3 regions of the Streptomyces sp. NPDC127129 genome follow, and region 2 is predicted to be linked to each of the others. Evidence: riboswitches for the same ligand, from Rfam matches in the RefSeq annotation. Region 2 holds a riboswitch; each other region holds the start of a gene.

What was found. Region 2 has a riboswitch for cyclic di-AMP ahead of ACFVGW_RS30770 (M23 family metallopeptidase). Riboswitches for the same ligand answer to the same signal wherever they lie in the genome.
Positions count from the first base shown of each region.
Region 1: another riboswitch for cyclic di-AMP. It lies ahead of ACFVGW_RS19640 (transglycosylase family protein); the one in region 2 lies ahead of ACFVGW_RS30770 (M23 family metallopeptidase).
Region 3: another riboswitch for cyclic di-AMP. It lies ahead of ACFVGW_RS32990 (M23 family metallopeptidase); the one in region 2 lies ahead of ACFVGW_RS30770 (M23 family metallopeptidase).

Region 1 covers NZ_JBHXTV010000009.1:286,908-291,068, forward strand. The annotation lists gene ACFVGW_RS19630 (cytochrome P450) at 1-700, shown strand, start outside; gene ACFVGW_RS19635 (transglycosylase family protein) at 880-1,857, shown strand; cyclic di-AMP (ydaO/yuaA leader) riboswitch at 2,117-2,292, shown strand; gene ACFVGW_RS19640 (transglycosylase family protein) at 2,296-2,991, shown strand; gene eno (phosphopyruvate hydratase) at 3,312-4,161, shown strand, end outside.
Region 2 covers NZ_JBHXTV010000019.1:120,579-124,739, forward strand. The annotation lists gene ACFVGW_RS30760 (pitrilysin family protein) at 1-364, shown strand, start outside; gene ACFVGW_RS30765 (M16 family metallopeptidase) at 391-1,758, shown strand; cyclic di-AMP (ydaO/yuaA leader) riboswitch at 1,972-2,138, shown strand; gene ACFVGW_RS30770 (M23 family metallopeptidase) at 2,151-2,936, shown strand; gene ACFVGW_RS30775 (GntR family transcriptional regulator) at 3,108-3,791, shown strand; gene ACFVGW_RS30780 (HPr family phosphocarrier protein) at 4,045-4,161, opposite strand, start outside.
Region 3 covers NZ_JBHXTV010000023.1:19,163-23,323, forward strand. The annotation lists gene ACFVGW_RS32985 (PrsW family intramembrane metalloprotease) at 1-1,142, shown strand, start outside; gene ACFVGW_RS32990 (M23 family metallopeptidase) at 1,162-2,247, opposite strand; cyclic di-AMP (ydaO/yuaA leader) riboswitch at 2,259-2,406, opposite strand; gene ACFVGW_RS32995 (PP2C family protein-serine/threonine phosphatase) at 2,619-3,737, opposite strand; gene ACFVGW_RS33000 (MFS transporter) at 4,065-4,161, opposite strand, start outside.

The DNA of each region.
Region 1 (4,161 bases), on a different contig from region 2:
GCCGCGCGGCGGGGTGGCACGCTCGGTCAAGAAGATGCGCGGGTATCTGGCGGAGCTGATCCACCGCAAGCGGCTCGACCCCGGCGACGACCTGATCTCCGGGCTCATCAAGGCCTCCGACCACGGCGAGCACCTCACCGAGAACGAGGCCGCCGCGATGGCCTTCATCCTGCTCTTCGCCGGCTTCGAGACGACGGTCAACCTGGTGGGCAACGGGGTCTACGCCCTGCTGCGCAACCCAGGACAGCGCGAGCGTCTCCAGGCCTCGCTCGCGGCGGGGGAGCGGGGACTCCTGGAGACCGGCGTCGAGGAGCTGCTGCGCTACGACGGGCCGGTGGAGCTGGCGACCTGGCGGTACGCCATGGAGCCGCTGACGATCGGCGGACAGCGGATCCCGGCGGGCGACCCGGTCCTCGTCGTGCTCGCCGCCGCCGACCGCGACCCGGCGCGCTTCGACGAGCCGGACACGCTCGACCTCTCCCGTCGTGACAACCAGCACCTCGGCTACGGGCACGGCATCCACTACTGCATCGGCGCGCCGCTCGCCCGGCTCGAAGGGCAGATCGCGCTCGCGACGCTGCTGACTCGCCTTCCGGACCTGCGACTTGCCGTGGATCCGGCCGACCTGCGGTGGCGCGGAGGGCTCATCATGCGCGGATTGCGCACACTTCCGGTGGAGTTCTCCCCTTTGGGTGACTGACAGACCGTCAATATTGTGACTTTCGCGTGATCTCCGCTGCATCGACTTGTTACTGACGTTCGAATGCCGCTACGTTCACCGTCACCTCAGCAGTCACGCGAAAGGCCCTCCCCATGCGCTCCGGGAACGGACGACACCGCAGACCCCGCCAGGCCCCCGCCATCGTTGTCGCCGCAGGCGTGACGGGATCGGCCCTGGCGCTTCCCCTCCTCGGTGCGGGCTCGGCGTCCGCCGCCGACGCCGCCACCTGGGACCGGGTGGCCGAGTGCGAGTCGGGCGGCCTGTGGAGCGCCCACTTCGGCAACGGGCTCTACGGAGGTCTGCAGTTCACCCAGGAGAGCTGGGAGCGTCACGGCGGTCTCGACTACGCGACCAGTGCGGACCTCGCCAGCCGCGCCCAGCAGATCGCGGTGGCGGAGAAGGCGTTCGCCGCGGGCGACACGCAGTGGGCGACCTGCGCCCCGATCGCCGGCCTGACGAAGGACGGCGCCAAGCCGGACGTCGACCCGGGCCCGGCGGTGAAGCCGGTGGAGCCCACGGGCCCCCTCCCCGAGTCGAACCGGACCGCGGGCCTGCCGACCGGTTCCGAGACGACGTCGCCCGACGCCGACGCCTCCGAGACCGCCACGCCGGGCAGGGGCAACGGGAAGGGGAACGGAAGCGGTGACGGGGCGGGTGAGCCGTCCGCCACACCCGAGACGTCCACCACGCCCACCGCGCCGAGCACGTCGGAGACCCCGGGCACGGGGAAGCACCGCGGTGACGCGGCTCCGGAGGAATCGGTCAATCCGGGCGAGAGTGGCGAAAAGGGTCGCCACGCCGCGCCGACTGACACCCCGACATCCGACGCGGACGCCGAGGCGGGCGTGCCGGAGCAGGGCAACAAGGGCGAGAAGGGCAACAAGGGCGAGAAGGGCAATAAGGGCTCTTCCGGCAGTTTGGACAACACCGCTGCTCAGGACATATCCGGGGCGATCGGTGAATACACCGTCAAGTCGGGCGACAGTCTCTCCGAGATCGCCCAGCAGAACGAACTCCCGGGCGGCTGGGGCGCCCTCTACGACGCCAACCGTTCGACGGTCGGTGCCGATCCGGACCTGATCCTCCCTGGCCAGAGCCTCGACCTCGGCCTCGGTTCGGCTGCGAACCAGGGGTAGTTCAGGGCCGTATGTCCGGTTCTGCGCCAGTGAGACATGGGTCTCTTTGTCTCAACTGGCGCGTCCCGTCCATAAACTCGGCTTCCGTCACCTCTCACCTGCGTAAACACCCTTCGTCCCCTGGCGAGTAGGGGTGAAATGTCCGACCTGGGCCTCTTTGAACTTCCCCCGGGTCTGTGTCTACGGTCAGGACCGCTCGCCACCGCGGGCCCCGTCGACCGAAACGCCGAATCCTGCCGTCGGCCGATGGGAACAGTCGTCGCGTCAAGCGCCGTAGGCAGGAGCGGGGGACCCAAGGTAAGTGCCGCCCCCGGCCGTTGAGACAGACGGCCGGAGGACCGGCTTGGGGTGAAGCCGCGCGCAAGGTCGCGCGGCCGGGCAACTCACATGGCCCGAACCCGACAGCTCACCTCGCAGGCGTCGGTGAGGAGAAGTTCCATGCTGTTTTCCGCCAAGGGCAAACACCGTCGTGCCTCCAAGGCCACCCGCGCCGTCGCTCTCGCCGGTATCGCCGGTGTCGCCGTCGCCGCCCCGCTGATGACCGCCGGTTCGGCCTCGGCCGCCACGGCCTCCGAGTGGGACAAGGTCGCCCAGTGCGAGTCCGGTGGCAACTGGTCCATCAACACCGGCAACGGCTACTACGGCGGCCTGCAGTTCTCCGCCTCCACCTGGGCCGCCTACGGTGGCACCGCCTACGCCGCCACCGCCGACCAGGCCTCGAAGTCGCAGCAGATCACCATCGCCGAGAAGGTCCTCGCCGGACAGGGCAAGGGTGCCTGGCCGAGCTGCGGCGTCGGCCTCTCCGGTGCCGCCTACACCGGTGGTGCCGCCGAGAGCGCGCCGGCCGAGCCGGCCGCCCCGAAGCAGGAGCGTCAGGCCGAGCAGCCGACGACCCGCAGCGAGACCCGGACCGCGCCGAAGAAGGCCGAGTCCAAGAAGACCGTCACCACCCCGACCGGCAAGAAGGTCAAGAAGGGCGACGGCGAGTACAAGGTCGCCGCCGGCGACACCCTGAGCACCATCGCCGCCGCCCACGACGTCAAGGGCGGCTGGGCGAAGCTCTTCGAGCTCAACAAGGACGTCGTCGAGGACGCCGACCTGATCTACCCGGGCCAGCAGCTTCACCTGAAGTGAGGCCCGCGGCCCGCGTGAGTCCGGCGGCTCACACGGGTCCGACGACCCTCCCGCGGTGACCACCCCGGTCCGGAGCGCTCTTCCCCCGTGCGCTCCGGGCCGGGGTTCCGCGTTCCCGGGCCCGGGGGCGGGGCCCCGCGGAGTTACCGCCGAGTAGTTCTGGGGCGCTTTGGCCGTGGATGCGTGCCCTTGGGTCCTTTTTCGTCCCACGGGGCGGGCGCCCGGCGGGCGGGAGCCCCGGAGCCGGTTAGGCTCTTGTCGCAAGGCCAAAGCGACCCTGCACCGCAAGCGTCACATCTAGCGTCACATCCCAGAAGGAGATGCTCGTGCCGTCCATCGACGTCGTCGTAGCCCGGGAAATCCTGGACTCCCGAGGCAACCCCACGGTCGAGGTCGAGGTCGGCCTCGACGACGGCAGCACCGGCCGTGCTGCCGTTCCGTCCGGTGCCTCCACCGGTGCGTTCGAGGCCATTGAGCTCCGTGACGGAGACAAGAACCGCTACCAGGGCAAGGGCGTCGAGAAGGCCGTCCTCGCCGTGATCGAGCAGATCGGCCCGGAGCTCGTCGGCTACGACGCCACCGAGCAGCGCCTCATCGACCAGGCCATGTTCGACCTGGACGCCACGGACAACAAGGCCTCCCTCGGCGCCAACGCCATCCTCGGCGTCTCCCTCGCCGTCGCGCACGCCGCGTCCGAGGCCTCCGACCTCCCGCTCTTCCGCTACCTCGGCGGCCCGAACGCGCACCTGCTGCCCGTTCCGATGATGAACATCCTGAACGGCGGCTCGCACGCCGACTCCAACGTGGACATCCAGGAGTTCATGATCGCGCCGATCGGCGCGGAGTCCTTCTCCGAGGCCCTGCGCTGGGGCACCGAGGTCTACCACACCCTCAAGTCCGTCCTGAAGACCAAGGGCCTGTCCACCGGCCTCGGCGACGAGGGCGGCTTCGCCCCGAACCTGGACTCCAACCGCGAGGCGCTCGACCTCATCCTGGAGGCCATCAAGCAGGCCGGCTACGTCCCGGGCAAGGACATCGCGCTGGCGCTCGACGTCGCCGCGTCCGAGTTCTACAAGGACGGCTCGTACGAGTTCGAGGGCAAGTCCCGCTCGGCCGCCGAGATGACCGAGTACTACGAGGAGCTCGTCTCCGCGTACCCGCTCGTCTCCA
Region 2 (4,161 bases):
CGAGGTGCCCGAGATCGAGGCCGCCGTCGACGAGGAGCTGGCCCGGTTCGCCGCCGACGGCCCGACGCCCGAGGAGATGGAGCGCGCGCAGGCCCAGTTGGAGCGCGAGTGGCTGGACCGGCTCGGTACGGTCGCGGGCCGCGCCGACGAACTCTGCCGCTACGCGGTCCTGTTCGGCGACCCGCAGCTCGCCCTGACCGCCGTCAACCGGGTCCTCGACGTCACCGCCGAGGAGGTGCGGGCCGTCGCCGCGGCCCGGCTGCGCCCGGACAACCGCGCGGTGCTGGTCTATGAGCCGGTCGGCACCGAACAGAACGACGCCGAGACGGCCGACAGCGACGAGGAAGAGGGAGCGGACCAGTGACCGACGCTGCCGCGTCTTTGACGAGCATGACGTTCCACCCGCAGCCGGAGCCGGGCACCGCCAGGCCCTGGGCCTTCCCGGCCCCGGACCGCGGAGCGCTGGACAACGGCCTGACGGTGCTGCGCTGCCACCGCCCCGGCCAGCAGGTCGTCGCCGTCGAGATCTTCCTCGACGCGCCGCTGGAGGCCGAGCCCGCGGGTCTCGACGGTGTCGCCACGATCATGGCCCGCGCGCTCTCCGAGGGCACGGACCAGCACACCGCCGAGGAGTTCGCGGCCGAGCTGGAGCGCTGCGGCGCCACGCTCGACGCGCACGCCGACCACCCGGGTGTACGGGTCTCCCTGGAGGTCCCCGTCTCCCGGCTGCCCAAGGCGCTCGGGCTGCTCTCCGAGGCCCTGATCGCCCCGGCGTTCCTCGAGACCGAGGTCGAGCGCCTGGTGCGCAACCGGCTCGACGAGATCCCGCACGAGGCGGCCAACCCGGCCCGCCGGGCGGCCAAGCAGCTCTCCAAGGAGCTCTTCCCGGCCGACTCGCGGATGTCCCGGCCGCGCCAGGGCACCGAGGAGACCGTGGAGGCGATCGACGCCGCCGCCGTCCGCGCGTTCTTCGACGCGCACATGCGTCCCTCCACGGCCACGGCCGTGGTCGTCGGCGACCTGACCGACGTGGACCTGGACAAGGTGCTCGCCGAGACCCTCGGCGCCTGGACGGGGAACACCGCCGAGCCCCGCCCGGTCCCGCCGATCACGGCCGACGACACCGGCCGCGTGGTCATCGTCGACCGCCCGGGTGCCGTCCAGACCCAGCTGCTGATCGGCCGTGTCGGCGCCGACCGGCACGACCGCGTCTGGCCGGCCCAGGTCCTCGGCACGTACTGCCTCGGTGGCACGCTCACCTCCCGCCTGGACCGTGTCCTGCGCGAGGAGAAGGGCTACACCTACGGTGTCCGTGCCTTCGGCCAGGTGCTGCGCTCCGACGGCGAGGGCAACGGCGCCTCGATGCTCGCCATCAGCGGCTCCGTCGACACCCCCAACACCGGCCCGGCACTTGACGACCTGTGGAAGGTGCTGCGCACCCTCGCCGCGGAAGGCCTGACGGACGCCGAGCGTGATGTGGCCGTGCAGAACCTGGTGGGCGTGGCGCCGCTCAAGTACGAGACCGCCGCCTCGGTCGCCGGGACCCTCGCCGACCAGGTCGAGCAGCACCTTCCGGACGATTTCCAGGCGCAGTTGTACGCGCGCCTCGCCGAGACCGGCACGGTGGAGGCGACGGCCGCGGTCGTCAACGCCTTCCCCGTGGACCGTCTCGTCACGGTGCTCGTGGGTGACGCCTCGGAGATCGAGGAGCCGGTGCGCGCCCTCGGTATCGGGGAAGTGACCGTCGTCACCGGCTGATTGAGCCGTCGCGCCGCCGCGTCCGGCGGCAGAGGAGGACCCCGACGTCACGGTACGTCGGGGTCCTCCTCTTTGTCCGTATTGCAGCAGAGGGTGGGCGTATGCCCTGTGGCATGTCTTACAAACGGCCGTGTCTGTTTGGTTATTGAAAGATGGTCCGCATACCGTCAATCCGGCTGTTCGCCAGTTGCACTCCGCCGCACCCGCGGCATCGGACAGTCATCGCCGAGTCCCCGTCAGGCGTGAGCCTGGGGAGCCGGGGACCCACACGAAGTCCCTGGGGTGAATCGGACGCCTTCGCATCCCTGCGGAGGGGCCCGTAGGAGACCTTCCTGCTCCGAACCCGTCAGCTAACCCGGTAGGCGAGAAGGAAGGAAAGGAACAGCCCCTACATGGCGTTCACCCGTGCCACCGGGAAGCACCGTGGTCCGAGCCGTCTGTCGCGCCGCAGCGCCGGCATCGCCGGCGTCGCGACCCTCGCCACGACCGGCGTCATCGGAACCCTCGCCTCCCCGGCATTCGCCGTCGACGCGGACGCTGCCCCCTCCGTCGAGGACACCGGGCTGACCCAGATCATCGCCGCCGACTCGCTCGCCGCCACCGTCGACGCCCAGGCCGCCGCCCAGGAGCGCGAGGCCGCCGAGGCCGAGGCGAAGCGCAAGGCGGAGGCCCGCGCCAAGGCCGAGGCCAAGCGCAAGGCGGAGGCCCGCGCCAAGGAGATCCGCGAGGCCAGGGAGCGCGCCGCCCGTGAGGCCGAGCGCAAGCGCCTGAACTCCTTCCAGCTCCCCGTGGCCGGCTCGTACGTCAGCACCGGCTACAAGACCGGCGGTGCGCTCTGGTCCTCGGGCAGCCACTCCGGTGTCGACTTCCACGCCGCCTCCGGCACCAAGGTCGTCTCCGTCGGCTCCGGCACCGTCGTCGAGGCCGGCTGGGGCGGTGCGTACGGCAACAACGTCGTCATCCGGATGAACGACGGCACGTACACCCAGTACGGTCACCTCTCCGCCATCAGTGTCGGGGTCGGCCAGTCCGTCACCCCGGGCCAGCAGATAGGCATCTCGGGCTCGACCGGCAACTCCACGGGTCCGCACCTCCACTTCGAGGCCCGCACCACCGCCGAGTACGGCTCCGACATCAACCCGATCGCGTACCTCCGTGCGCGCGGTGTGAACGTCTGACCGTTCGAGGTCTTTCCCGGCTTCTCAGAAAAGCCCCGGCTCGTACCGAGCCGGGGCTTTTCGCTGACCAAAAACATATCCATGGTTCCTGCGGAGCCGTCGGAAACAATGCCCTGCTGCAATAGAGTCGCCGGAGAACCGGTTTCGCGCGGATCAAGGCGGAGGTCGAACATGCGCATTCCCGCGCACTCTGTATGCACGGCGATCCGGGACGACATCGTCACCGGGGTCTTCGAGCGCGGCAGCCGGCTGACCGAGGAGCAGCTCGCCCGCCGGTACGGAGTCTCCCGCGTCCCCGTCCGCGAGGCGCTGCGCACCCTGGAGTCAGAGGGCTTCGTGATCACCCGCCGCCACGCGGGAGCCCAGGTCGCCGAGCCCACCGAGCAGGAGGCGGCGGACCTGCTGGACGTACGGTCCCTGCTGGAGCCGCTGGGGGCCGCGCGCGCCGCGCAGCGCCGCACCGAGGCGCACCTCAAGGTGCTGCGGGGCCTGGTCAGGCTGGGGCAGGAGCGGGCCAGGCAGGGCCAGGCGGAGGACCTGCGGCCGCTCGGCGGCTGGTTCCACGAGACGCTGGCCCAGGCCTCGGGCAGCCCGGCGCTCACCGCCCTGCTCATCCAGCTGCGGCACAAGATCGACTGGATGTACGCGATCGAGCTCCCGTCCCAGCCGGCCGAGGCCTGGGCCGAGCACGGGGCGATCGTGGACGCGGTGGCGCGCGGCGACGCCGAGCGGGCCCGCGCGCTGACCGCGACGCACGCCGAGCGGTCCCTGGTGCTGCACCGCCTGAAGCGCCCGGAGCACGGGCGCGTGAGGGTTCCGCAACATGTCGTCAACACCGCGAGCGTCCGGAATTAACGAGCGGGCCGTATACAAGGAGCAGTAAATTTCGCGGGTCGGCTCCGTCCTTTCTGGAACGGTGCCAGCCTGGAACGGGTGCCTGCCTGAAATGGTGCCTGCCCGGAATGGCGCTCGGAAATGTGCTGTGCACGACGCACCGTGCACAATTCGCTGTCCGTGATGCGCCGCAGGGAATGTGCCCGCGGAATCGGGGGGACGAAAAAGCCGCGCCGCCGGTGTTCCGGCGTGCGCGGCTTCTTCGGAGTCCGGGTCAGACGGTCTCGGGAAGCTCCTCGAGTCCCTCGGCAACCAGCTTCGCCAGGCGGTCGAGCGCGACCTCGGCGCCGTCGGCGTCCGAAGCGAGAACGATCTCCTCGCCGCCCTGCGC
Region 3 (4,161 bases), on a different contig from region 2:
TCGTGCGGGAGCAGACCGGGACGGAGGGCTTCCTCGTCGGGCTCGCGCTGGCCGTCCTGCCCGTTCCGCTGCTGCTGGCCGCGTTCCGCTGGCTGGACCGGGTCGAACCGGGCCCCTGGCGCAATCTGATCTTCGCCTTCGTCTGGGGCGCCTTCGCCGCGACGCTCGTCGCGATCCTCGCCAACTCCTTCGCGGTCCGCTGGATCGCGACCGCCACCGCCGACCCCGCCTCCGCCGAGTCCCTCGGCGCGACGGTCGTCGCGCCCGTCGTCGAGGAGAGCGCCAAGGCGGCGGCGATCCTGCTGATCTTCCTCTTCCGCAGGCGGCACTTCACCGGTCTCGTCGACGGCGTGGTGGTCGCCGGATTCACCGCCACCGGCTTCGCCTTCACCGAGAACATCCTCTATCTCGGCAACGCCTTCGGCGAGGACCAGGACATCGGCTCCGGCGGCCTCGGCGCCACGACCGCGGGCACGTTCTTCGTACGGGTCGTGATGTCGCCGTTCGCGCATCCGCTCTTCACGGTCTTCACCGGCCTCGGCTTCGCGTTCGCCGCCCTCGCCACCTCCCGGCACAGGTTCCTGCGGCTGCGCCGGATCCTGCTGCCGCTCGCGGGGCTCGTCCTCGCCATGGGCATGCACGCCCTGTGGAACGGCTCCGCGACCATCCTCGGGCCGCTGGGCTTCATCCTGGTCTACGGCATGTTCATGGTGCCCACGCTCGCCCTGCTCACCTGGCTCGCGATATGGAGCAGGCAGCGCGAGCTGCGCACGATATCCGGGCAGCTCCCGGCGTACGCGGCGGCCGGGTGGCTCTCGCCCGCGGAGCCGCTCGCGCTCTCCTCGATGCGGGCCCGCTCCGTGGCCCGTGACTTCGCCCGCCGTACGTACGGCAAGCCGGCCGCGGCGGCCGTCGGGGAGTACGAGGCGTTCGCGACGACCCTCGCCTTCCTCCGCCATCACGCGCAGCGCGGTGCGGCGGGGCCGGAGTTCAGCGCGCGCGAGCAGGAGCTGCTCCACCACCTCTGGCAGCGCAAGGCGGTCGCCTCCCCCGCCCTGACGTACGCGGCGCGGGCGACGGGCCGCGTGTGGGCGCCGCCGCAGTACCTCGACTACGGCGGCTACAACCCGTACCGGAGCTAGCCGGACACCTCTGGGCCGACTAGACCGAGATGCCCTTGCCCGCCAGCCAGGCCGCCGGGTCGACGCCCGCGCCGCCCGGGGTGTGGACCTCCAGGTGGAGGTGCGGTCCGGTCACGTTGCCGGTGGCGCCCACGCGGCCGATGGTGTCGCCGGTGCCCACGGTCTGGCCGGCGCTCGCCGTCATCGAGGACAGGTGCGCGTACCAGACCTCCGTACCGTCCTCCAGCTCCAGGACGATCCGGTAGCCGTAGGAGCCGGACCAGCCCGCCGACTTGACCGTGCCGCCGTGCACCGCCTTGACCGGGGTGCCGGTGGGCGCCGCGAAGTCGAGGCCGGTGTGGTAGCCGGAGGACCACATGGAGCCGGACTGGCCGTACGTGGAGGTGAGGGTGTACGAGGACGTGGGCAGGGCGTAGCTCGCGGCGAGCTTGGCCAGGCGCTCCGCCTCGGCCTTCGCCGCGGCGGCCGCCTCGGCCTTCCGCTTCTCCTCGGCCGCGGCCTTCTCCGCCGCGTCCGCCTTCGCCGCCGCCTCGGCCGCGGCCTTCTCGGCCGCCGCCTTCTCCGCCGCGGCCTTCTTGTCGGCGTCGGCGGAGGCCTGCTGCTGCTCGGCCTGCTGCATGATGCGGGCGCGCAGAGCCTCGCCGGCGTCCGCCGTCGAGGCGGCCGGGGAGCCCGCGGCCTTCTCGGCGCTGTCGGCCGGGAGGGCGAGGGTGGCCGTGAGCGGCTGCGGGTTGTTCGTCCCGGAGTCCGTGCCGTCCTCGTCGGAGATGAGCTGCCCGACACCGGGCAGCTCGGAGGCGTCCGGCAGGTTGAGGTCGGGGAGGGAGATCGAGACCGGGGGCTTGTCCTTGGCGGTCGCCATGCCACCCGCGCCGACGGCCGCGATGACACCGACACCGAGGACGGTGGAGGAGCGGGCGAAGCCGGAGCGCTGCTTCACGACACGGTGACGTCCGCCCGAACGGGCCTGCTGGCGAAGGGAGTCCTCGGTGGGGTTCCACTCCCCCCACGTGGCCGTGTCGTCGTCCGTCCCGGCGGCGTTTGAAGCGCCGAACGCGTGGAACCCGTCAGAAAGACCCTCGGGAGCAGGGGTGTTGGACGCCACGGAGGCGTACTCCTTTCCTTCCTTCTCGCCTACCGGGTTAGCTGACGGGTTCGGAGCAGGAAGGTCTCCTACGGGCGGTGCCGCACGGGTGCGACGGTGCCCGATTCACCCCAAGTGATGGTTCCCCGGTTCCCTTTCAGGATTCGGCGCGTGCGCACGGTGCCGTCTCTGGCGACGACTGGGACGACCGCGCTGCGTTATCGAACGTTAATAGACACGAGGGCCGGATTCCAAGCTGTTCCCGTTGATCATTAACGCGATTGATCTGGTAGGGACCGATTTGATCCCGCTTCAGTACGGACCAATGAGGAGCCCATCGAACTGACGGTTCGTCAATTGTTATCTCAGCGGTACCTCACGACTACGGATGGTCACGGCACCACGGGCATCGTCCTGCGCCGCTCCGGCTGCCCCGCCGCGGGACGGCTCACCGCGAGCAGCGCCATGTCGTCCGTGGAGCCGCCGCCGGTGTACCGGCGGACGTCGTCGACCAGGGCGTCGAGCAGTTCGTCCGGCCCCGGGAAGATCCGGCCGGCCAGCCGCTCGGCCGGATCGTAGAAGGCCCCCGAGGAGTCGCGCGCCTCGGAGAGCCCGTCGGTGTAGAGGAGCAGCGTGGCGCCCGGCGGGTAGGGGGCCTCGTCGGCCCGGTCCGGCCAGGCGGCCAGCTCGCCCATGCCGAGCGGCAGTGCGGGCTCGGTCGGTTCGAGGTGGGCCAGCCCGCCGTCCGCGTACAGGAGGAGCGGCTCGGGATGGCCGCGGTTCACCATCCGTACGCGCCCGTCGCCGCGCGGGATCTCGGCGAGGACGGCGGTGGTGAACCCCTCGAAGGCGTCGAGGCTGGACCGGCGCGTGCCCTCCCGCGCCAGCGCCCTCTCCAGCCGCTGGGCGACCCCCTCCAGCGTGGCCTCCTGCTCGGCCGCCTCCCGGAAGGCCCCGATCACCACGGCGACCGCCTCGACGGCGTCGAGCCCCTTGCCCCGGACGTCACCGACCACGAGCCGCACCCCGTACGGCGTGTCCTGCACGGCGAACAGGTCGCCGCCGATGAACGCGTCCGCCTGCGCCGCCTCGTACCGGGCGGCGACCTGGAGCCCGCCGATCCGCTCGGCGGGCGTCGGCAGGACGGCCTTCTGCGCGGTCTCCGCGATCACCCGAGCCGAGGCGAGCCGCTCGCCGCTGCGCAGCACGACCCGGTTCACCAGCAGGGCGAGGGCGGAGACGGTGACGACCGTCAGCGTCTCCGTGAGGGAGGGGACCTCGCCGGCGGTTCCGTTGTAGAGGTGCAGCCCGACGCTGGCGAGGACGGCGGCGATACCCGTGAGCAGCGTCGTGAGCACGGAGAAGAACGGGGCGGCGAGGAGCGGCGCGGCCGAGAACATCGGGGCGGCCGTGTAGGCGGGCGGGGTGGAGAGGTCGAAGACGACACCGCCGAGGATCAGCAGCGGAGGCAGGGCGCGGAGGAACCGGCGGGCCCGCTCGGCCCGCGGCAGAGGCCGCCCGTTGCCGTTCCCGTTCCCGCTGCCTGTCCCGTATCCGGCCCCGTTCCCGTATCCGGCCCCGTTCCCGTTCCCGGCCCCGTTCCCGTTGCCGTGTCCGGCCCTGTTCCCGTTGCCGTGTCCGCGCCCGTCACCGTTCCCGCGTCCGCGCCCGGTCCCGCCTCCGCTCCCGGTCCCTTTTCCGTCGGTCCCGTTCCCCTGCCCCTGCCCCACCTGTGGTCTCCTGCCCGGTCCGTACACGGCGACGGACGGTACCGCGCCCTCCCCAGGGTGCCGGGCGCCGCGCCGCGCGGCGAGCTCCGCTCGGCCAAGTGGGTTACCTCAACTCACCACCCCCGCGCCCGCGCCCAGCCGCCCGCCCCGTCCGAGCGCCCCTACCGCGCCCGCGCACATCAGCCCGATCCCGCACAGCACCAGC